3 regions of the Streptosporangium jomthongense genome follow, and region 3 is predicted to be linked to each of the others. Evidence: riboswitches for the same ligand, from Rfam matches in the RefSeq annotation. Region 3 holds a riboswitch; each other region holds the start of a gene.
What was found. Region 3 has a riboswitch for S-adenosylmethionine ahead of thrC (threonine synthase). Riboswitches for the same ligand answer to the same signal wherever they lie in the genome.

Region 1 (7,210 bases), on a different contig from region 3:
TGACGAGGTTCGCGTGAAAGAGACCATGGCTCCTCCCGCGGCCAGGGAAAAAGCCCCCCGCCTCCCCTCTCTGACGGGTTTGAGGTGGTTCGCGGCATTTGCTGTTTTCGGTTTTCATCTGTTCACCGGCGGCATAACGGATGACCCCGGAACACAGCGCTTTCTCGGGGCGGTCTTCTCCGCGGGCTCCTCCGGGGTGCCGTTCTTCTTCGTGCTGTCCGGCATGGTGCTGACCTGGTCGTCCAGGCCGGGAGACCGGGCGTGGGCGTTCTGGCGGCGACGGGCCGCCAGGATCGTCCCGAGTCACATGGTCACCTGGATCGCCGTCCTGGCCCTGTTGACCGTGGCGGGACGCGCCGTGGCGCCGGGACCGGCCGTGAGCGGATTTTTCCTCCTTCAGGCCTGGGCACCGGACGAAACCTATTACTTCGGCGGCAACACCCCTTCCTGGTCACTCTCCTGCGAAATGGCGTTTTATGCGGTTTTCCCGCTTCTGCTGCCGCTTCTTCGACGTATTCCAGGAAACCGGCTCCTGCTGACCTCGGCGGGGTTGTGGGCCGGAACATGGGTGGTCCCGTTTGTCAGCTTCTCGATGCCGGAAAGCATCGGTTACTGGTTCGTCTGGATCTTCCCGGTGACCAGGGCACTGGAGTTCGCACTCGGCATGACCGTGGCGCTGATGGTCAAGGAAGGCCGCTGGCGGGGACCCGGCCTGCCCGTGGCCGTCGTCCTGGTCCTGGTCGCCTACGCGACCGTCCCGCTGGTCTGGCAGCGCGCGGGCTGGGTGGCGTGGATGGCGGGACCGTTCGCCGTGCTGATCGCCGCCGCCGCGACGGCCGACGTGCGCGAGAAGCGTTCGCCGCTGCGCCTGCCCGTCCTGGTCTGGCTCGGGGAGATCTCCTTTGCCTTCTACCTGGTGCACCAGCCGACGATCAGCCTGGTCAACCGGGTGCTCGGGCGCACCCCGGCGCACGCGCTCCTGGTGACGCTGACGGCGCTGCCGCTGGCCGTACTGCTGGCCTGGGCGCTGCACCGCCTCGTCGAGCGGCCCGCCGAGCGCCTGTTGTCAGGCGGGCGCCCGGGGGCCGCGTGAGGCCTCAGACCCGTGTCTCCAGAGCCGTCAGGCCCCGGATGACGTAGCCGGGGTTCCAGGTGGGCTCGGTGGCGAGTTCCATCCGGGGAGCCAGGCGCAGCAGGGCGCCGAACGACTCGGCCAGCTCGATCCTGGCCAGCGGGGCGCCCAGACAGAAGTGGATGCCCGCGCCGAAGGAGATGTGTGGGTTCTCCGTACGGCCGAGGTCGAGGCGGTCGGGGTCGGCGAACACCTCGGGGTCCCGGTTGGCCGATCCGAACAGCAACGCCACCTCCGCGCCACGCGGGATGTTCACCCCGCCGACCGAGATGTCCTCAAGGACCCAGCGCTCGAACATCTGCAGCGGGGTGTCCCAACGCATCAGCTCCTCGATCGCCGTGGGCAGCAGGCCGTGGTCGGCGCGCAGCCGTTCCAGCTCGGCCGGGTTGCGGAACAGCGACCACCAGCCGATTCCGGTGACGTTGACGGTCGCCTCGTGACCCGCGTTGAGCAGCAGCACACAGGTGCCGACCAGTTCCTCCTCGGTCAGGGTGTCACCGCCGTCGGCGACCAGGGCCAGGGCGCTGATCAGGTCGTCGCCGGGGTTCGCCCGGCGGGCGCGGGCCAGCTCCGACAGGTAGCCGGAGAACTCCTCCGCCGCCCGTACGGCGGTGCGCTGCGTCTCGGGCGACGGGTTGAGCTCATACATCCCGCAGATGTCGGCCGACCAGGGCCGCAGCAGGTGCCGGTCCGCCTCGGGGACGCCGAGCATCTCGGCGATCACGGTCACCGGGAGCGGTTCGGCGACCTCCGCGATGAGGTCGCCGCCGCCACGTGCCACGAAGTCCTCGACCAGCCCCGTGGCGATCGAGGCGACCTTGGGCCGCAGCGCCTCGACCATCCGCGGGGTGAACGCCCGGGAGACCAGGCGGCGCAGGCGGGTGTGGACAGGCGGCTCGACGTCGAGCATCCCGGCCCTGACCACCCGCCAGAACGGGTCGAGGAAGGGCGGCTCCTCCGGCCTGCCGAACTCGGCGTGCGTGGCCACGTGCAGGTAGGACCGGCCGAGTCTCCGGTCGCGCAGCAACGCGTTGACGTCGGCGTGCCGGGCGACCAGCCACTGGCCCGTCGGCTCGAAGAAGGTGACCGGCCGCTGTCTCAGCTCGGCGTAGGCGTCATAGGGGTAGGCGACGAATTCCGGACTCCATGGGTCAAAACGCACAAACCCATGCTAGGGCTCCGGAGTCTTCTCGACGGCCCGGGAACGACGGCGGGCCCGGATGTTGAGCAGCTCGACCACCAGCGAGAACGCCATCGCGAAGTAGATGTAGCCCTTGGAGATGTGCTGTCCGAAACCCTCCGCGAGCAGCACGACGCCGATCAGCACCAGGAACGACAGCGCCAGCATCTTGATCGTCGGGTGCTTGTCCACGAAACGGCTGATCGGCCCCGAGGCGAAGAGCATCACCACGACCGCGACGATGACCGCGATGACCATGATGGCCAGCTCGTCGACCATGCCGACCGCGGTGATCACCGAGTCGAGGGAGAAGACGATGTCCAGCACCATGATCTGCAGGATCACCATGCCGAAGGAGGCCGCCGCCTTCCGGCCGCCGGAGTGGTCCTCGCCGTTCTCGGTGTGGCCGTGGATCTCGTGAACGCTCTTGACCAGCAGGAACAGCCCGCCGAGGATCAGGATCAGGTCGCGTCCCGATATCTCGTGCCCGAAGATCTCAAAGAGCGGGGCGGTGAGCCGTACCACCCAGGACAGGGCGAGCAGCAGCGCCAGGCGGCTGACCAGGGCGGCGAGCAGGCCCAGTCTGCGGGCGTTGTCACGCTGTTCCGGCGGGAGTTTCCCCGCCAGGATCGAGATGAAGATGATGTTGTCGATGCCCAGCACGATCTCCAGAGCGATCAGCGTGAGCAGACCTATCCAGCTCGCCGGGTCGGCCACCCAGTCCATCGGGTCCTCCAGTTTCGGTGGGGAGAGCGCCGCCCGCGCGCGGCGCGTGACCTGACGGGCGTTCACGGTCACAGCTCCAGACGATCGGACAGAACCGGAAGTTCCTCAGGATCACCGCCGAAACTCCAGCCCTCCGGACCCCTTCCCGCAGACTTGCCAAGCACCGCCTCTGTGTGGGTATAGTCCGGTTCGTAGGTCATGAGTGCCAGCGACAAGCCCCGGCTAGCTGGCCGGCAACCCTCGCGTCCGCGGCGGGGTGCCCCGGGTGAGGACCTGGTCCGGCACGAGGTGTGCCGGGCAAGCGCGGGCTCCAGCACCAAGGCCATGGCTTGGGGTCCGATGACCTCCAAGGAGCTTTGGCGTGTCCGCACTGACGATCTTCACCTCCGCCGCCGCCGCCGAGACCGTGACCGTCCCGGCGACCCGTGTCCCCGACGACCGGCCGATCCCCGCGGTCCTCGGCGCCGACCTTGAGGTGCCCGTCAGGGGCGGCAGGCTGGTGCCGTACGCCAACCTCGACTACGCCGCCAGCGCCCCCTGTCTTGAGCCGGTGAGCGCCGCCGTCGCCGCCGCGCTCCCGGCCTACTCCAGCGTCCACCGCGGCGCCGGATACGCCTCCCAGCTGACCACCGCCCGCTACGAGCAGGCCAGGCACACCGTGCGGGCCTTCGTCGGGGCCCGCCCCGATGACGCGGTGATCTTCACGAGGAACACCACCGACGCCACCAACCTGCTGGCCCGCAGCCTGCCCGCCGGGACCACCGTGGTGGTCTTCGAGACCGAGCACCACGCCTCGCTCCTGCCCTGGGCCGACGTCGTACGGCTGCCCGCCCCGGCCTTCCCCGGTGAGGCCGTCCGCGCCGCCGACGACGCGCTGGCCGCGATCGACGGCCCCAAGCTGCTGGTCGTCACCGCCGCCTCCAACGTGACCGGCGAGCTGTGGCCGATCGCCGCGCTGGCCCACATCGCCCACCGCCACGGCGCCCGCGTCCTGGTCGACGCCGCCCAGCTCGTCCCGCACCGCCGCCTCAACCTGACCGCGCTCGACTTGGACTACGTGGTCTTCTCCGGTCACAAGCTCTACGCCCCGTTCGGCACCGGCGCGCTGATCGGCCGCTCCGACTGGCTCTCGGTCGCCGAGCCGTACCTCCGGGGCGGCGGGGCCGTCAGGGCCGTCGAGGACGAGACGACCGACTGGCACGACGACCCCGAGGCCCGTCACGAGGCGGGCACGCCGAACGTGCTGGGCGCCATCGCGCTGGCCGCCGCCTGCGACGCGCTGAGCGCGACCGGCTGGGACGTGCTGGTGCGCGAGGAGGAGCGTCTGCTGGCCCGCCTGCGCACCGGTCTGGCCGGGATCGAGGGTGTGCACGAGCTGTCCCTGTGGGGCCCCGACCACGCCCGCGTCGGCATCGTCTCCTTCGTCGTGGACGGCTTCACCGCCCGTGAGGTGGCCGAGACGCTGTCCGGCGAGTACGGCATCGGCGTGCGGGACGGCAAGTTCTGCGCCCACCCCTTCGTCAGGCACCTGCTCGGCGCCAAGGACGGCGGCTGCGACGACGTCACCGCCTCCGCGGTGCGCGCCTCCATCGGCGTCGGCAGCACCACCGAGCACGTCGACCGTCTCGTCGAGGCCCTGCGGGATCTCGTCACGCGCCGCTGACGTGACAGCATGGGGCTATGACTGAGCCCCGGGAAGTGAACGTGGGGATCGGGGCCGGAGCCGACGCCGTCGCGGGAGCGGCGGCGGCCGGCAAGGAGCTGGCCACCGAGGACATGGTCCTGAACATCGGCCCGCAGCACCCCTCGACCCACGGCGTGCTACGCCTGCGCCTGACGCTGGACGGCGAACGGATCAGCGCCGCCGAGCCGATCGTCGGCTACATGCACCGGGGCGCGGAGAAACTGTTCGAGGTCAGGGACTACCGGCAGATCATCGTGCTGGCCAACCGGCACGACTGGCTGTCGGCGTTCGCCAACGAGCTGGGCGTCGTGCTCGCGGTCGAGCGGATGCTCGGCATGGAGGTCCCCGTCAGGGCCGTGTGGGCGCGCACCCTGATGGCCGAGCTGAACCGGGTGCTCAGCCACCTGATGTTCCTCGGCTCCTACCCCCTCGAACTGGGCGCGATCACCCCCGTCTTCTACGCCTTCCGCGAGCGCGAGACCCTCCAGGCCGTGATGGAGGAGATCTCCGGCGGCCGGATGCACTACATGTTCAACCGGGTCGGCGGCCTCAAGGAGGACCTGCCGTACGGCTGGCTCGACCGGGTGACCCTGGCCGTCGCCGACGTACGGCGCCGCCTGCCCGACATCGAGGCCCTGATCAGTGGGAACGAGATCTTCCTGGCCCGCACGGTCGGCGTCGGGGTGCTCGACCGCGAGACGATCATGCAGTACGGCGTCAGCGGCCCCATCGCCCGTGCCTCCGGCGTCGGCCTCGACCTGCGCAGGGACGACCCCTACCTCGCCTACGGCGAACTGCCGGTCAAGGTCGTGACCCGTTCCGCGGGAGACTGCAACGCCCGCTTCGAGGTGCTGCTCGAACAGGTCCGCGTCTCCCTCGACCTGGCCGACGTCTGTGTGGAGCGGCTGCGGTCCCTGCCGAGGGGGCCGATCAACCAGCGTCTGCCCAAGGTGCTGAAGGTCCCCGAGGGCCACGTCTACGCCTGGACGGAGAATCCACTCGGCATCAACGGCTACTATCTGGTCTCTCGTGGCGAGAAGACCCCCTGGCGGCTGAAGCTCCGGTCCGCCTCCTACAACAACGTCCAGGTGCTGAGAGAGATGTTGCCTGGACATCTGGTTTCCGACATGGTGGCCATCCTGGGGTCGATGTTCTTCGTGGTCGGTGACATCGACAAGTGACCCGGAGCGCGGAAGGGGGGACATGAGCGAGCGCGTGGACGCCGCTTCCCGCATCGGAGGCCCGAAGCGGGACAAGTACATCGACTGGCTCCGCGCGGTCAGCCTGATCGTCGTCGTGGTCTGGCACTGGGCGTTCACGATCCTGCAGTGGGGGCCGGCCGGCCCCTCCCCGACCAGCCCGCTCGGTTTCACCTCGGGGTTGTGGATCCTCACCTGGCTCTTCCAGGTGCTGCCGCTCTTCTTCTACGTGGGCGGATACGTCCACCTGATGTCGTGGAACCGCGCCTGTGAACGCGGGGTCGGCATCGGCGCCTTCGTGTGGCGGCGCATCCGGGCCCTGGCGATCCCGGCGCTGGCGCTGTCCTTCGCGTGGCTCGCCTTCGGCGGGGTCATCTGGTTGATCTTCGACGTGCCGTGGATCGGCCGGGCCGTGCTCCTGGTGCTGAGCCCGCTGTGGTTCATCGGCGTCTACCTGATGCTGGTCGCCCTGCTGCCCGTGATGCTGTGGCTGCACCGGCGCTTCGACGTACTGGTGCTCATCTGGCTCGGCGGCGCGGCGCTGGTGGTCGACGTGCTGCGGCTGCGGTACGGCCTTGAGGCCATCGGCTGGCTCAACATGGTGATCGTGTGGGGTCTGGCCCACCAGGCGGGCTTCTTCTACGACCGGATGGTCGCGATGCCCCGCAGACTGGACGTCGCGACCCTGTGGACCGGGCTGTTCGCCCTGGTCGGCCTGGTCTACTCGGGCATCTACCCGGGGTCGATGGTCGGGGTTCCCGGCGACAAGCTGTCGAACATGGCTCCGCCGACCTTCGTCATCGTGGCCCTGCTGATCTTCCAGATCGGCCTGGTCGAGGTGCTGCGGCCCGCGATGGAACGGCTGCTCGAACGGCCTCGCTGGGGGTGGGTCAACACCACGATCAACCGGTTCGCGCTGCAGCTGTTCCTGTTCCACACCACCGGCATGGCGATCCTGAACGGGGTGTTCTGGGGGCTGACCGGCTCACCGCCCGGCAGTCAGATCCCGCCGACGCTGATCTGGTGGCTGGAGCGGCCCCTGGCGATCGCCGGGCCGCTGCTGTGCACGATCCCGTTCCTGTTGATCTTCGGCCGCAGGAACTCGGCGACCGCCACCCGGTGACGGGTCAGCTTTTCGCGAGCCCGGGCCGACGTCGCTTCTTCCACAGCCGGCGAAGGCCCGCGAAAACCGCGTAGAGGGTCATGACGAAAAACGCGCCGAGCAGCAGCAGGTCGAAAACGAGCCTGAACTCCCTGTTGACCACACTCGGATCGTCGGCGTCATAGAC
Region 2 (7,210 bases), on a different contig from region 3:
CCCGCGCCGCACCGGGAGGCGGCCGAGCGGATCCGCGCCGGGCTGCTCGAACGGCTCTGGGGCGGTGAGGCCTTCCACGCCCTCGACCTGCGCTCGGGACGGCTCAGCCCGATGTGCACCGTGGGCGCCTTCGGGCCGATGCTCGACCCCGGCCTGCCCGCCGACCGGGTGGCCAAGCTGGTCGGGGTGCTCGAATCGGCCCGGTTCATGGGGGCCGCCGGATATCCCGTGCCCAGCTGTGAGATCCGCGCCACCCAGTTCGACCGGTCGCGCTACTGGCGAGGGCCGTCCTGGGTGAACACCAACTGGCTGCTGCGGCGGGCGGCGGCCGTGCACGGGCTGGACGGCCTGGCGCGGCTGCTCGGCGTCTGCACCCTGCGCCTGGTACGGCAGGCGGGCTTCAGGGAGTGCTTCGACCCCTTCGACGGCAGCGGCAGGGGCAGCAGGGACTTCTCCTGGTCCGCCGCGCTCACCCTCGATCTGCTCGCCGATAACGTGGAGGGATGAAGCTCTTCAATCGGACGCCCGCGGGGGTCCGCGCGGCCGTGGCGCCGACCGACCGGGTGCTCACCTACGCCGAGGGGCCCGAAGGCTACGTGGTCGCGACCGACAAGGCGCTCTATCTGGGCGAGACCAGGCTGCCGTGGTTCCGGATCGACCGGGGGGTGTGGGACGAGGAGGGGCTGACGGTCGTCACCACGGAGGGGCGGACGCTCCGGGCGCCGCTGCCCGAGCCGGGGCGGGTGCCGGAGGCCGTGCGGGAGCGGGTCATGGCCTCGATCGTGGTCAGTCAGTACGCCCCGCTGGACGCCAGAGGGGGAGTGCGGCTGGTGGCGAGGAGGACCGACGACGACCAGATGATCTGGGAGTTCGTCTTCGACGCCGGGATGGACCCGCAGGACCCCGGTCTGCGCGCTCTCGCCGAGCAGGCCCTGGAGGAGACGCGCCGCAGTTTCGGCGTCTGAGGGCGCCCCACGACCGGCTTTTCTCGGTACGGAGCGCGAAAGGAGCCCGCGCGGGTCCGGTGGGCGCCGTGACCCGCGCGGGCGGCGGGATCAGTGGGGGGTGACGGCCTTCTCCTCCCGTGGCCATCCGGTGCCCGTTTCGTCGTGCTCTTCTGGTCCCCTGCCGTCGCGCGGCTGCAGGAACGGCAGTTTGTCCCTGGCCACGTCACTCACCTTCGTCCTGGCCACGTCGGTGGCCCTGGAAACCTGGGCGCCGACCAGCCCCGCGGCCTCCTGGACGGCGGGGTTGTCCGAGACCCGGCGCGCCATCCGCTTGAGCTGCTCATAGCGCTCCCGGCCTGCGCGGCTCCCAAGGATGTAGCCGACCGCGAGGCCTACACCGAACATCAGTCGGTAACGCATCTCCACCTCCACAAGCGTCCTGGGCGGGACCCTACCCGCGGATCGTGAGTTGTCTCGGCCCTACCCCGGAGCATCGATGCGACACACACTCCCGGAGTGCGCTAATCTATTCCTGCGCCGCAAGGAGCGGGGGAAAACCCCAGGTCCGAACAGCGCGAAGCACGATCCCGTGTAGCTCAATCGGCAGAGCAGCCGGCTGTTAACCGGCAGGTTATAGGTTCGAGTCCTATCGCGGGAGCCATCAGGAAGGCCCCGGGAGCACAGCTCCCGGGGCCTTCGCCGTTTCGTGTCCTATTTCGCGGACAAATCCCGGTGAATCACGGAAAATAGGGGGCGCATCGCCTCGTGTCCTTTCGCTCGCACTCGGTGACCGGGTCGTGGGCGCCGTACCGCAGTGGGATCACCGCCGGGCCGGAGACATCACGCGGGACATCACGCCGAGGGAACCGTGCCGCCCGGAACGGCATGCCGTACCCGTTAGACGTATACAGGTGGTTTTTCTGTGCCGACTTGGCCGAAACCCCGGCGCCAGACGCCGGCGAGGGAACAGGGAGCACGCGCGCAGGGCTATGCGGGGGCCCACCGGGACGACGGGAGGGCGCCGTGGCAGCCGCCTTCCCAACCGGTGGCCCCGCCGGTGGACGTGACGGCCGCCGAGGAGTTCCTGACGCTGTTCCACGAGGAGAACCCGGACGCGGGCCCTGTGAAGCCCAGGCTGCGCGAGGTGCGCGCCGAGATCGCCGCGACGGGGACCTACACCCACACGCCGAAGGAACTCGTCTTCGGCGCCCGGGTGGCCTGGCGCAACAGCGACAGGTGTATCGGGCGGTTGTACTGGAAGTCACTGCGGGTACGCGACCGGCGCCGGGTGAACACGGTCGAGGGGGTCGCCGTCGAGTGCGTCGACCATCTCCGTGAGGCCGTCTCCGACGGCCGGATCCGGCCGATGATCACGATCTTCGCCCAGGACCGGCCGGGGGCGCCGGGGCCGAGGATCTGGAACGAGCAGCTCATCCGTTACGCGGGGTACGCGATGGACGACGGTTCGGTCGTCGGCGATCCGCGCAACGCCGGGTTCACCACGATGGCCCGTAAACTCGGCTGGCCGGGCGGCCGGGGCACGCCCTTCGACGTGCTTCCCCTGGCGGTCTCGATGGGCGACGGGCCGCCTGTGCTGTCCACGATCCCCGGGGACGCGGTGCTAGAGGTGCCGCTGTCCCACCCGGCCTATCCGTGGTTCGAGCGGCTGGGGCTGCGCTGGCACGCCGTACCGGCGATCTCGAACATGTGCCTGGAGATCGGCGGGGTCTGCTACCGGGCCGCGCCGTTCAACGGCTGGTACATGGGGACCGAGATCGGGGCGCGCAATCTCGCGGACCCCGACCGCTACAACCTGGTGCCCCTGGTCGCCGCGCGGCTCGGCCTGGACACCCGTAACGAGCGTTCGCTGTGGCGCGACCACGCGCTGGTCGAGCTGAACGTGGCGGTCCTGTACTCCTTCGACAGGGCGGGGGTCACCATAACCGACCACCACGCCGAGTCCAGGCGCTTCCTGACGCACGTGGCGCGGGAGGAGAGCGCGGGCAGGATCTGCCCGGCCGACTGGAGCTGGATCGTCCCGCCCATCTCGGGGGCCGCGACCCCGGTCTTCCACCGGTACTACGACCAGGAGCGGCTCTCGCCGAACTTCGTCACCCACCCCGACTCCAGGGAGCGGTCGGCGGGCCGGTGGAGCCCGGGGCGGTGACGTCCTTCTCAGCGGTTCCCGGAGACCAGGGAGAGCCAGTGCGGAGGTGAGGCGAAGGGGGCCGTCCTGGCGGTGACGGCCTCCATCAGCGCGGCGGCCGAGGCGCGGGCGCCCTCCACGATCTCCCTGGGGTAGGCGTAGCGGACCTGGTGCTCCTCGAACTCGTCCTCGTCGTCCAGGAGCACCCGGCCGTCCTTGCGCATGCGGATCACGTCGAGGTCGAGGTCGACCATGGTCACCTCGTCGCCGTCCCAGCGCGGCACGGTCGAGACGTCACAGTAGATCTCGGCCTTGTACGGCGCCGCGTTGAAGGTGGCCGTCCACCAGGCGTCACGGGGGAAGAGGATCACGAACGGCTCGTCCCAGACGACGGGCGGCTCCTGCCCCCGCCTGCCGCTGCTGCCGGGCGGGCAGCCGACCCACACGCCGTGTTCGTCCTCGCCGAGGAGCAGGGCCGGGTGGTTCCAGTGCAGCGAGCCGTCGTACTTGCGGTAGACCACGCGGACGATCTCATGAGACATCCCCCGACTTTAAGGGTTGACAGAGATCTATGTATTTCCTACCGTCTAACTAGGTTAAGAGTGTCAGTGCAAAGCCCCGGCTCGCTGACCGGCAACCCTCGCACCGCGGCGGGGTGCCCCCGGGGAGGACCGGGTGGCACGGTCGGCGTGCCGCAAGCGCGGACCCGCACGGGTCACCGAGGCATGCCCTGGGAGTGTCACATGTCCGAGATCACACTCAACTACGCCAGCCCAGTGGACCTGGACACCCACGGCCGCTACCGGCCCGGTGGCAGGCCCGGCCCCCGCTACCCCTTCCAGGGACGGATCACCGCCGACGGCACCGGGGAGTTCCCCGCCGAGGCCGGGCGCTACCACCTCTACGTCGCGGCGGTCTGCCCCTACGCGCAGCGTACGGCGATCGTGCGTTCCCTCAAAGGGCTGCAGGACGTCGTCTCGCTGTCCTACGTGGACGACGAGCGGGACGGCAGGGGGTGGGCGTTCCGCGAGCGGCGCGGCGCCGACCCGGTCAACGGCTTCGCGACCCTCAGGCAGGTCTACGAGGCGACCGAACCCGGATTCGACGGACACGTCTCCGTGCCGGTGCTGTGGGACCAGTACGGGGGGCGCATCGTCAGCAACAACTTCCCGGACATCACCATCGACCTGGGCACACGCTTCGGCGGCGACCCCGAGGCCGACCTCTACCCCGAGGAACTGCGGCCCGAGATCGACGCGCTCAACGCGCGCGTCTACGAGTACGCCAACACCGCCGCGGGCCGGGTCTCCGCCGCCACGACCGAACCGGAGTACCACCGGGCGAGGAAGGCCGTGATCGGCTTCCTCGACGAACTCGACGCCAGGCTCGCCGGCCGCAGGTTCCTGTTCGGCTCCGCCGTCACCGAGTCCGACGTACGGCTCTGGCCCACCCTGGTCAGGTTCGACGTGAGCGACAACCCGTCGGCCAGGATCAGCGAGCGCCCGCTGACCGCCTTCCCCAACCTGTGGGACTACGCCAGGGACCTCTACCAGCACCCCGCCTTCCGCGAGAACACCGACCTCACCGTGCTCGCCTCCCCCACGGGGGAGACCGACCCGTGGCGGGTGCCGGTCGAGCCCGCCACCCCCGACTGGGACCTGCCCCATCGAAGAGCAGCGCTGTGACGGACCGTACGAGAGGGGAGTGGTCGGCGTGAGCGCCTCCATCGCGATCGTCGGCGCCGGGCCGACCGGCACCTGCCTGGTCGAGCGGATCTGCGCCAACGCCGCCGAACTGCTCAGCTGGCCGTCGCTCGACGTCCACGTGATCGACCCCTACCCGCCGGGCGGCGGCAGGGTCTGGCGCGAGCGGCAACCCGACCTGCTCTGGATGAACTCCGCCGCCGCCGACGTGACGCTCTTCACCGACGAGTCCGTCCGGTGCGTCGGCCCGATCCGCCCCGGCCCCTCGCTGGCCGAGTGGCTTGGCTGCGACCCCGGACGCTTCGTCCCCCGGCCCGTGCAGAACGCCTACCTCACCCACGCCTTCCGGCGAGCCGTGGACACCGCCCCCCGCGGTGTCCGGGTGCACGTGCACCGGACCCGGGCACTCGACCTGACCGACGTCCCGGGAGGCCAGGCCGTACTGCTTGAGGACGGGACGACCCTTGAGGTGGGCGCCGTGATCCTCGCGCAGGGACACGGCGACGTCACCCCGGCGGCGGAGGAACGCGGGCTGACGGCCCTGGCAAGGGAGAGCGGCCTGCGCTACCTGCCGACCGGCTACACCGCGGACCTCGACCTCGGCCTGGACCGGCTGCCCGCCGGCGAACCGGTGATCGTGCGCGGCCTGGGACTGGCCTTCGTCGACCTGATGGTGCTGCTCACCTCGGGAAGGGGCGGCCGGTTCGTCAGGGAACACGACGGGGAGCTCGTCTACCTGCCCAGCGGGCGGGAACCGCTGCTGCACGTGGGGTCACGGCGCGGTGTGCCGTACCACGCCAAGACCGCCTACCGCTTCCAGGGGCTCCGGCCGCCCGCGCCGCGCTTCCTGACGGCGGGGGCGCTGGGGGAGGGGCCGTGGAACTTCCGGCGGGACGTGTGGCCCCTGGCCGCCAAGGAACTCGCCTTCGCCTACTACCACGAACTCCTCAACAGCCATCCGAAACGGGTCAGGACCGGTTGGCCGGAGTTCGCCGAACGGTTCGCCGCAGAGGAATGGCGCAGCCCCGGGATGCGGCTGCTGATCCGCAAGGCCGTACCCCGGCACGCCGACCGGCTCGACCTGGACCGGCTCGACCGGCCGCTGGAGCGGATCCGCTTCGGCGACCAGGCGGGACTGCGGCGGTGGATGGACGGCTACATGGCCGCCGACCTGCAACGACGCTCCGACTCCGCGTACAGTGCCGACCACGCCCTGATCCTCGGATTACTGTCCGTCAACGGCGTCCTCGCCGAACGGGGAATCTCCGACCGGTGGTTCGAGGGCTTCTTCAGCTACGTCGCCAGCGGCCCGCCCGGCCCCCGGCTTGAGGAGCTCAAGGCCCTGGCCAGGGCGGGCGTGGTCACCTTCCTCGGCGCCGACGTCAGGGTCGAGCACCGCGGCGGGCGATGGGTCGCGCAGAGCCCCACCCTGCCCGGCGCCGTCACCGCCAGGTCCCTCGTCGAGGCCAGGCTGCCCGCACCCAGCGTGAGCCGCTCGACCGACCCGCTGATCTCCGCGCTGCGCGACCGCGGCGAGATCGACGAGTCGTCGGGCCTGCTGAGGGTACGGCCCGCCGACCGCCGCCTGCTCGACCGCCTCGACACCCCGCACCCCCGCAGGTTCGCCTTCGGCCCCTGGGTCGTCGGCGGACGGGTCACCGGCGGCTTCGCCAGACCCGGCCTCGACGCCCCGCTCTTCCGCCACGCCGACGCCCTGGCCCGGATCGTGCTGTCCGAGGCCGTCACCACCGAGATCAGACATGTCGCCTGAGGCGGCGCACGACTCCCCGAGGAGAAGGTAAGTGAAAGCGCAACGGGGCGTCCTGGCTCTGGCCGGGGTGCTGACGCTCGCCGCGTGCGGAACCGAGACCGGGGCCGCGAACCCGGCCTCAGGCGGCGGCACCGAGGGGGACTCGCTGGTGTGGGCGATCGAGACGCAGCCCATCACGTTCAACCCCCAGCAGTGGGGCCAGAACAAGGCCAGGCTGCTGGTGCACAACCAGTTCGACGCGCTCGTCGCCAGGGGTAGGGACGGTGAGTTCCTGCCGTGGCTGGCCACCTCGTGGGAGGTCTCCAAGGACGGCCTCACCTACACCTTCAAGCTCAGAAGGGACGTGACCTTCCACGACGGGGAGAAGTTCGACGCGGCCTCGGTCAAGGCCAACCTCGACCAGCTCGTCGCGCCCGGGTACAACCCCGCCGTCGCCGGCATCCAGCTGCGTGAGTACTCCTCGGCCGAGGTGACGGACCCCTACACGCTGAAGATCACACTCAAGGCGCCCGACGCCCTGTTCCTGGACTTCCTGGCCTCGCCGTACGCCGGACAGGTCTCCCCGAAGTCGCTGAGGAACGCCAAGGACCTCAAGGCGGGCGGTCCCGACCTCGTCGGCACGGGACCGTTCATCCTCGACCGG
Region 3 (7,210 bases):
CAGGCCCTCGCGGACCAGCGCCTGAGCAAGCACGGTGGCCGTGGTGGTGCCGTCACCCGCGACATCGTCGGTCTTCTTGGCGACTTCCTTTACGAGCTCGGCCCCGATCTTCTCCCACGGGTCCTCAAGCTCGATCTCCTTGGCGATGGAGACACCGTCGTTGGTGATCGTGGGGGCGCCCCACTTCTTCTCCAGCACGACGTTGCGGCCCTTGGGGCCGAGGGTCACCTTGACAGCGTCCGCGAGCTGGTTCATGCCACGCTCGAGACCGCGCCTGGCGTCCTCGTCAAACGAGATCATCTTGGCTGCCATACGGCTAGACCTCCCAAACACAGGGTGGCTTGCACCAGACCGAGGCGACGCCCGCGACGGCATACGGGCCCGCGACTCCGTTCGGCGGGCCCCATCGTCTCGATCCAGGTTTGGCACTCTCCAATGAGGAGTGCTAACCACTGTTTAGCACTCTCCCCCGACGAGTGCAAGCCAAGGACCTTTGACCTGAGTGTCAGCTTAGGCGAAGGCCCGGCCCGCCGATGGGAGCGACGAGCCGGGCCGACATGCCGAGGGCGATCCGCGCGAACTGCGCTGCCGCGGGATGCGCCAGCGGGTTCCCGACGAGCTGACGGAGGACGAGATCAGACCGTCCGGACCGATTCCGCCTGAGGTCCCTTCTGTCCCTGCGTGATCTCGAACTCGACCCTCTGGCCCTGTTCGAGCGCACGGTAGCCATCCATCATGATCGCGGAGTAATGGACGAAAACATCCTTACCACCGTCTACCGCGATGAAGCCGTAGCCCTTGTCCGCGTTGAACCATTTGACGGTGCCTTGCGCCACTTCCGACTCCTCTTACTGGGCTTGAGGACGTCGCCCATTCCTCTCGCGAGGTCCTCAATCTCCGAGGCGGAGACATCGCCTACGTCGATCGCCCTCGACCATACCTGTGAGAGCCCGTGGGGCAACAGAGTCAACCAGCAAACTACCGCTTTACGGACGCATTCAACACGCCAACATAGTTTTGCTATCACTACTAGTTAGTTAAATATTACATTATGTCTTCGCACAAAAATGTGAGCTTGCATCACAAAAGACGACACCCGCACGCGGCCAGGCCGGTGCGGGTGTCGTGAGGGTGTTCTAGGGGCGCCGTTCCATGACAGTGGACGACATCGGGCCCCGGGAGGCCGCCCAGGGCCCGCCCAGGGCCCCGCGCGGCCTCCGCCGGGATCAGCCTCCGGCGACCGCCGGAATGATGGAGACCTGAACGCCGGACGGCGTCACCGTGTCGAGGTTGTCGGCGAAACGGACATCCTCATCACCGACATAGACGTTCACAAAACGGCGAATCTTGCCCGTTTCATCGAGAATACGGGCACCGATCCCGGGGAAGTCGGCGTCGAGCTTCTGCAGAACCTCACGCAGGGTCCCGCCCTCGCCGTTCACCTCGGCCGCGCCGCCGGTGTACGTACGGAGAATCGTCGGAATCCGTACAGAAACACTCATAATTCAGTACCTTTCAGAGCTCTAGGCGACGACAGCGCGGAACGCGTCGAGTGAGGGCCGGATGACAGCGGTGGGACGTGCCTGGTCAGCGACCGCGTCAAGGGTCTTCAGGCCGTCACCTGTGTTGAGGACCACGGTCTCCGCGTCGGGGTCGAGCCGACCCGACTCGACCAGCTTGCGCAGCACCCCGACGGTGACACCGCCCGCCGTCTCGGCGAAGATGCCCTCCGTCCTGGCGAGCAGGCGGATGGCGTCCACGATCTCGGGGTCGGTGACGTCCTCGACCCCGCCGCCGGTGCGCCTGGCGATGTCGAGCACGTAGGGCCCGTCAGCCGGGTTGCCGATGGCCAGCGACTTGGCGATCGTGTCGGGCTTGACGGGGCGGATCACGTCGTGGCCCGCCTTGTAGGCCGCGGAGACCGGGGAGCACCCCTCGGCCTGGGCGCCGAAGATCTTGTACGGCGTGTCCTCGACGAGACCGAGGGCGATCAGCTCCTTGAACGCCTTGTCGATCTTCGTGAGCTGGGAGCCGGAGGCGACCGGGATGACGATCTGGTCGGGGATCCGCCAGCCGAGCTGCTCGGCGATCTCGTAGGCCAGGGTCTTGGAGCCCTCGGCGTAGTAGGGCCTGAGGTTGACGTTGACGAAGCCCCACTTGTCGCCGAGCTCGTCACCGATGAGCTCGGAGCAGAAGCGGTTGACGTCGTCGTAGGTGCCGTCGATGCCGATCAGCTTGCCGCCGTACACGGAGGCCATGACGATCTTGCCCTGTTCGAGGTCGGCGGGGATGAACACGCAGGCGTCGAGCCCGGTCCTGGCGGCGGCGGAGGTCACCGCGCCCGCCAGGTTGCCGGTCGAGGAGCAGGACAGGGTGTGGAAGCCGAAGTTCCTGGCCGCCTCGACGGCGATGGCGACCACGCGGTCCTTGAAGGAGTGCGTGGGGTTGCCCGAGTCGTCCTTCACGTGCAGCGAGCGCAGGCCCAGCTCACGCGCCAGGTTGTCGGCCTTGACGAGCCTGGTCCAGCCGGGCTCGGTGTTGGGCTTGGAGGCGACGTCCGCCGGGACGGGCAGGAGGGAGCGGTAGCGCCAGATGTTGGCCGGCCCCTGCGAGATCTGTTCCCGGGTGACGTTCCCGAAGTCGTAGGCGATCTCAAGGGGCCCGAAACACTCGATACAGGCGAAGCTGGGACCGAGGTCGTAGCGGGCACCACACTCACGACAGGAGAGAGCGACGGCGGGACCGAAGTCAAGAGCGGTGGTGGTTGCGGTGTTCGCGAGCGCCATGAAGCGAGGCCTTTCCCTCATCTTCGTCTGCGACCACCCTGGTCACAGACCGGAATTGGCACCTGTCCCGGTCGACCCCTCGCCAGATCGCGAGTCTTGAACCGGGAGGGTTGCCGGGGCTTCGCAGGGCCGGTCCCTCCACCCCTCTGGATGAGCAATGTTCAGTTGTGGACCTGACATGCAGGTCTCAAGCACTCTACCTCGCCTTGTGCCCCTCCTGACCAGTTGTCTCACCAAACGAGATGAAGTGTGTCATTAACCGGACAAACCTCAGAAGCCGTAGGCGTCGCCGAGCGCTCCCTGGACGTACTTGCGGGCCTGGTGGATGCGCGACTTGGCGGTGCCGAGGGGGATGCCGAGCTGCTCGGCGACCTCGTTGTAGTCGAGCTGGCAGATGTCGCGCAGCACCAGCGCCTGGGCCAGGTCGGGCTTGTCCGCCTCAAGGGCCTCCATCGCGTCGAGCAGGTCGAGGCGGGAGCCCGCGATCACACTCACCCTGGCGACGTCGGGCTTGTTGTGCAGCGGCAACTCCTCCGAGCTCTGCTCGGCGGAACGCCGTTTGAGCGAGCGGTAGGTGGTGCGCGCGCAGTTGGCGGTCACGATGTGCAGCCACGTGCTGAACCGCGCCCGCCCCTCGAACCTGGCGATGTTGCGGGCCACGGCGAGCAGGGTGTCCTGACAGGCCTCCTCGGCGTCCTGCCGGTAGGGGAGGATCCGCCCGCAGTGCCGTAGCACCTCGGGCTCGATCCGCTTCAGCAGTTCGCCCAGTGCCCGGTGGTCGCCTCCGGCGGCCGCACGGGCAAGTTCCTCGGTCGTCTCGTCCAGCGCCATCACGGGTTCCCATCAACGGTCACGGTCGCTCGACATCCTATGGTCGCCGGTTATCGTTTGGTTAACCTTCGGGACAAGCCACGTCCTCCCGGGCGAGGAGGTCAGATGAGTGGGATTTTGGTGGCCTCGAACCGCGGCCCGGTCTCCTTCACCATGTCGGAGGGCGGCGCGCTGAGCATGCGCAGGGGTGGCGGCGGCCTGGTCTCCGGCCTGTCCGAGGTGTCCAAGGAGCTCGACGTCCTGTGGGTCTGCGCCGCCCTGTCCGACGGCGACCGCGGTGCCGTACGGCTCGCTCCCGGGGGGCGGCTCGACCAGGCGGGATACGAGACCGGGGCGCTGCGGATGCTCGACATCCCCCCGGCGACCTTCCAGCGGGCCTACAACGCGGTCGCCAACTCGACCCTGTGGTTCGTCCACCACCTGCTCTACGACACCCCGAACAGGCCGCACTTCGACGCCAGGTTCGGCAGGGAGTGGGAGTCCTACCAGGCCTACAACGAGGCGTTCGCGATGGCGCTGGCCGAGGAGGCCTCGCACGGCGCCAAGGTCATGGTGCAGGACTACCACCTGGCCCTGGTCCCGGCGATGCTCAGGAGCGAACGGCCCGACCTGCGCGTCTCCCACTTCTCCCACACGCCCTGGGCCCCTCCCGAGTACTTCGGTCTGCTGCCCGACGAGGTCGCCGCCGAGTTGCTTGAGGGCATCCTGGGCGCCGACCAGGCGGGTTTCCTGACCGACCGCTGGGCCGGGGCCTTCATGGACTGCTGCGAGAGCGTCCTGGACGCGCGGGTCGAGCGCGCGGGCCGTACGGTGACCCACGCGGGCCGGACCACCCGGATCGGCGTGCACGGCCTGGGTGTGGACGGCCGGGCGCTGTGGGAACGCGCCCGCGAGCCCGACGTCGAGTCCCACATGGCCGCCCTGCGCGAGCTGGTCGGCGACCGCAGGCTGATCGTGCGCATCGACAGGACCGAGCTGTCGAAGAACATCGTCAGGGGCCTGATCGCCTACCGGGAGTTCCTCGCGGCGCACCCCGAGTGGCACGGCAGGGTCGTGCACCTGGCCTTCGCCTACCCCTCCCGCCACGACCTGCCCGAATACCGTGAGTACACCGCGGCGGTGCAGCGTTGCGCCTCGGAGATCGAGGACGAGTACGCCACCGAGGACTGGGATCCGCTGATCCTCAACGTCCAGGACGACTATCCCCGGTCGCTGGCCGCCTACCGGCTGGCCGACGTGATGCTGGTCAACCCGATCCGCGACGGGATGAACCTGGTGGCCAAGGAGGGGCCGGTGCTGTCCCCGAACAGCGCTCTGGTCCTGTCGCGCGAGGCGGGGGCCGCGGCCGAGCTGGGCGCGGACGCGCTGCTGGTGAACCCCTACGACGTCTCGGCCACGGCGCGGGCCATCCACGAGGGCCTCGTCATGCCCGAGCACGAGCGCGCCGTCCGGGGGGACAGGCTGGCCCGTCTGGCGACCGCCCTTCCCCCGCAGCGCTGGTTCGCTGACCAGCTCGCCGCACTCGGCTGAGATTTTGCCCTGATATGAGATAGTTCAGGGGACTTCGCGCTTCATTGACGTTCGGGGGAACCCGTGACCGCCAGGCTCACCCGTGACCGTCCGACCTGGCTCGTCTACCTGCAGCTCGGTGTCTTCGCCACCTACCTGTACGGCCTCAGCGCCGCCCTGCCCATGCTCCGCGCCGAACTGGGCCTCTCGCAGACGGTCGCCGGGCTGCACGGCACCATGATGGCCGTCGGCGGCGTCCTGACCGGCCTCGCGCTGCCCCGGCTGACCCGCCGCCTCGGCACGCGCGTCACCGTCTGGACGGGCCTGACCGGGATGAACGTGGGGGTGCTGCTGGTCGTCCTCGGCCACACACCGCAGGTCACGCTCCTCGCGTACTGCCTGGCGGGCGGGATGGGCTCGATCAGTCTCTACACGAGCATGTCCGTCCTCGGCCGGCACCACGGTCCCGCGGGGCCGTCGGCGATCAGTGAGGCCAACGCGGTCGGCGGGACCATCGGCCTGTTCGCCCCGTTCGTCGTCAGTCTCGCGGCGCAGAGCGCGCTCGGCTGGCGGACCGCGCTGCTGCTCACCCCGCTGCTGACCGTGCTGCTCGCGCTCGCCATGGGCCGCGTGTGGGTTCCCACGCCCGCCCGGGAGGAGCAGGCGGCGCCCTCCGGGAGCGCGGGTTCCCCGGGGCTCGGCATGCGCTTCCACCTGGCGGGGACGGTGCTGTTCTGCTGCGTCGGGCTTGAGTTCTCGTTCAACCTCTGGGCGGCCAAGCTGGTCAGCGACAACACGGGCCTGTCCGCGGCGGTCGCAGCGAGCGCGCTGACCGCCTTCACCGCCGGGCTGGCGCTCGGGCGCTTCGGCGGGGCCAGGCTGGCGTTGCGGATCCCGCCCGCATCGCTGCTCATCGGCGCGCTGGGGCTCACCTTCGTCGGCTGGCTGCTGTTCTGGACGAGTACGGCCCCGCCGGCGGCCTACGCGGGGCTGCTCGTCTCAGGAGTGGGGGTCTCGCTGCACTTCCCGCTCGCGCTCTCACGGGTGCTGACGGCCACGGCCGGACGTCCCGAGCGGGCGACGGGCGTCGCCTCCCTCTATTCGAGTTCGGCGACAGGTGTCGGGCCCTTCCTGCTGGGAGCGCTCGCCGACGTGTCCGGCACCCAGCAGGCCTTCCTCATGGTGCCCGTGATGATCGTGCTGGCCGTCGGCGGCATCCTGGTCAGCTCCAGGTAGCCGCCGCGAGCACCGACGCCAGGCGCGGGTTGTCCCACACGTCCACGACGAGGATCTTCGAGGTGGGCAGGAACCACTCACGCTGGTGGAAGGTCCCGGTCCGCTTGCTGCCGTTGTAGCTGTAGCACTCGCCGCGCCAGCCCTTGAAGGCGGCCTTGTGCCCGCGTCCCACCTGCCGCAGCCCCGAGGCGTACGCGTTGCCGAACGTCTGGCCGCTCTTGGCGTCGAACGGGCAGCGCTGCACGTCGGTGGCGGGGTAGTACGGCTGGTCCCCCCGGTAGGCGGAGAACAGCTCACGCCCGTACTTGATCTGCTTGGGGCCGAAGACCCAGAACGCCTCACAGTTCGGGGTGAAATACGCCGAGTGCGGCTTCGCGCACCTTCCCGTGACCACCTTGACGCCGTCAGCGCCGCCGTATACCCGCCAGCCCGAGGGAAGCTTGAGGGTCATGCCGCGGAAGGTGAGGGTTCCCGAGGCCTGCGCGGTCGAGGCCGAGGCCGCCTGGGGAACGGTGAACAGGGTGGCGCCGGCGAGCACGGCGGCGGCGAAGGCGAGTTTTCTCATGCCGGGGACGTTAACCGTCCCCACTTGTCGGTCACTTAACGTTCAATGGCATCGGCGATCGACGCCAGCAGGTCCATCACCCCCTCCGGGCCGTCCACGACGATGTCGGCCTGGGCGGCGACCTCCGCGCTCGCCTCGGCCGAACCACTGAACACCGTCACGCCGGGCAGCCCCGAGGCCCGTACGGCGGCGAAGGCCGCCAAATCCCCCAGGTCGTCACCGGCGAACAGCACCGAGCGCGCCCCGCGTTCGGCGAGGAAGGCACCGAGCGCCGCCCCCTTGT

Region 1: another riboswitch for S-adenosylmethionine. It lies ahead of ACFOYY_RS07520 (aminotransferase class V-fold PLP-dependent enzyme); the one in region 3 lies ahead of thrC (threonine synthase).
Region 2: another riboswitch for S-adenosylmethionine. It lies ahead of ACFOYY_RS16330 (glutathione S-transferase C-terminal domain-containing protein); the one in region 3 lies ahead of thrC (threonine synthase).

What each region holds. Positions count from the first base shown of each region.
Region 1 is NZ_JBHSBC010000005.1:19,083-26,292, forward strand. It holds gene ACFOYY_RS07505 (acyltransferase family protein) at 26-1,093, shown strand; gene ACFOYY_RS07510 (cytochrome P450) at 1,098-2,294, opposite strand; gene ACFOYY_RS07515 (TerC family protein) at 2,304-3,104, opposite strand; SAM riboswitch class IV at 3,233-3,348, shown strand; gene ACFOYY_RS07520 (aminotransferase class V-fold PLP-dependent enzyme) at 3,400-4,701, shown strand; gene ACFOYY_RS07525 (NADH-quinone oxidoreductase subunit D) at 4,719-5,903, shown strand; gene ACFOYY_RS07530 (acyltransferase family protein) at 5,926-7,044, shown strand; gene ACFOYY_RS07535 (DUF3592 domain-containing protein) at 7,049-7,210, opposite strand, start outside.
Region 2 is NZ_JBHSBC010000014.1:344,945-352,154, forward strand. It holds gene ACFOYY_RS16300 (MGH1-like glycoside hydrolase domain-containing protein) at 1-507, shown strand, start outside; gene ACFOYY_RS16305 (hypothetical protein) at 504-965, shown strand; gene ACFOYY_RS16310 (YtxH domain-containing protein) at 1,056-1,367, opposite strand; tRNA gene ACFOYY_RS16315 (tRNA-Asn) at 1,533-1,608, shown strand; gene ACFOYY_RS16320 (nitric oxide synthase oxygenase) at 2,005-3,114, shown strand; gene ACFOYY_RS16325 (DUF402 domain-containing protein) at 3,123-3,635, opposite strand; SAM riboswitch class IV at 3,688-3,800, shown strand; gene ACFOYY_RS16330 (glutathione S-transferase C-terminal domain-containing protein) at 3,837-4,778, shown strand; gene ACFOYY_RS16335 (FAD/NAD(P)-binding protein) at 4,807-6,567, shown strand; gene ACFOYY_RS16340 (ABC transporter substrate-binding protein) at 6,599-7,210, shown strand, end outside.
Region 3 is NZ_JBHSBC010000048.1:187,567-194,776, forward strand. It holds gene groL (chaperonin GroEL) at 1-312, opposite strand, end outside; gene ACFOYY_RS36690 (cold-shock protein) at 636-836, opposite strand; gene ACFOYY_RS36695 (MoaD/ThiS family protein) at 1,227-1,502, opposite strand; gene thrC (threonine synthase) at 1,524-2,786, opposite strand; SAM riboswitch class I at 2,801-2,943, opposite strand; gene ACFOYY_RS36705 (RNA polymerase sigma factor) at 3,057-3,617, opposite strand; gene ACFOYY_RS36710 (alpha,alpha-trehalose-phosphate synthase (UDP-forming)) at 3,723-5,147, shown strand; gene ACFOYY_RS36715 (MFS transporter) at 5,211-6,362, shown strand; gene ACFOYY_RS36720 (hypothetical protein) at 6,349-6,927, opposite strand; gene otsB (trehalose-phosphatase) at 6,963-7,210, opposite strand, start outside.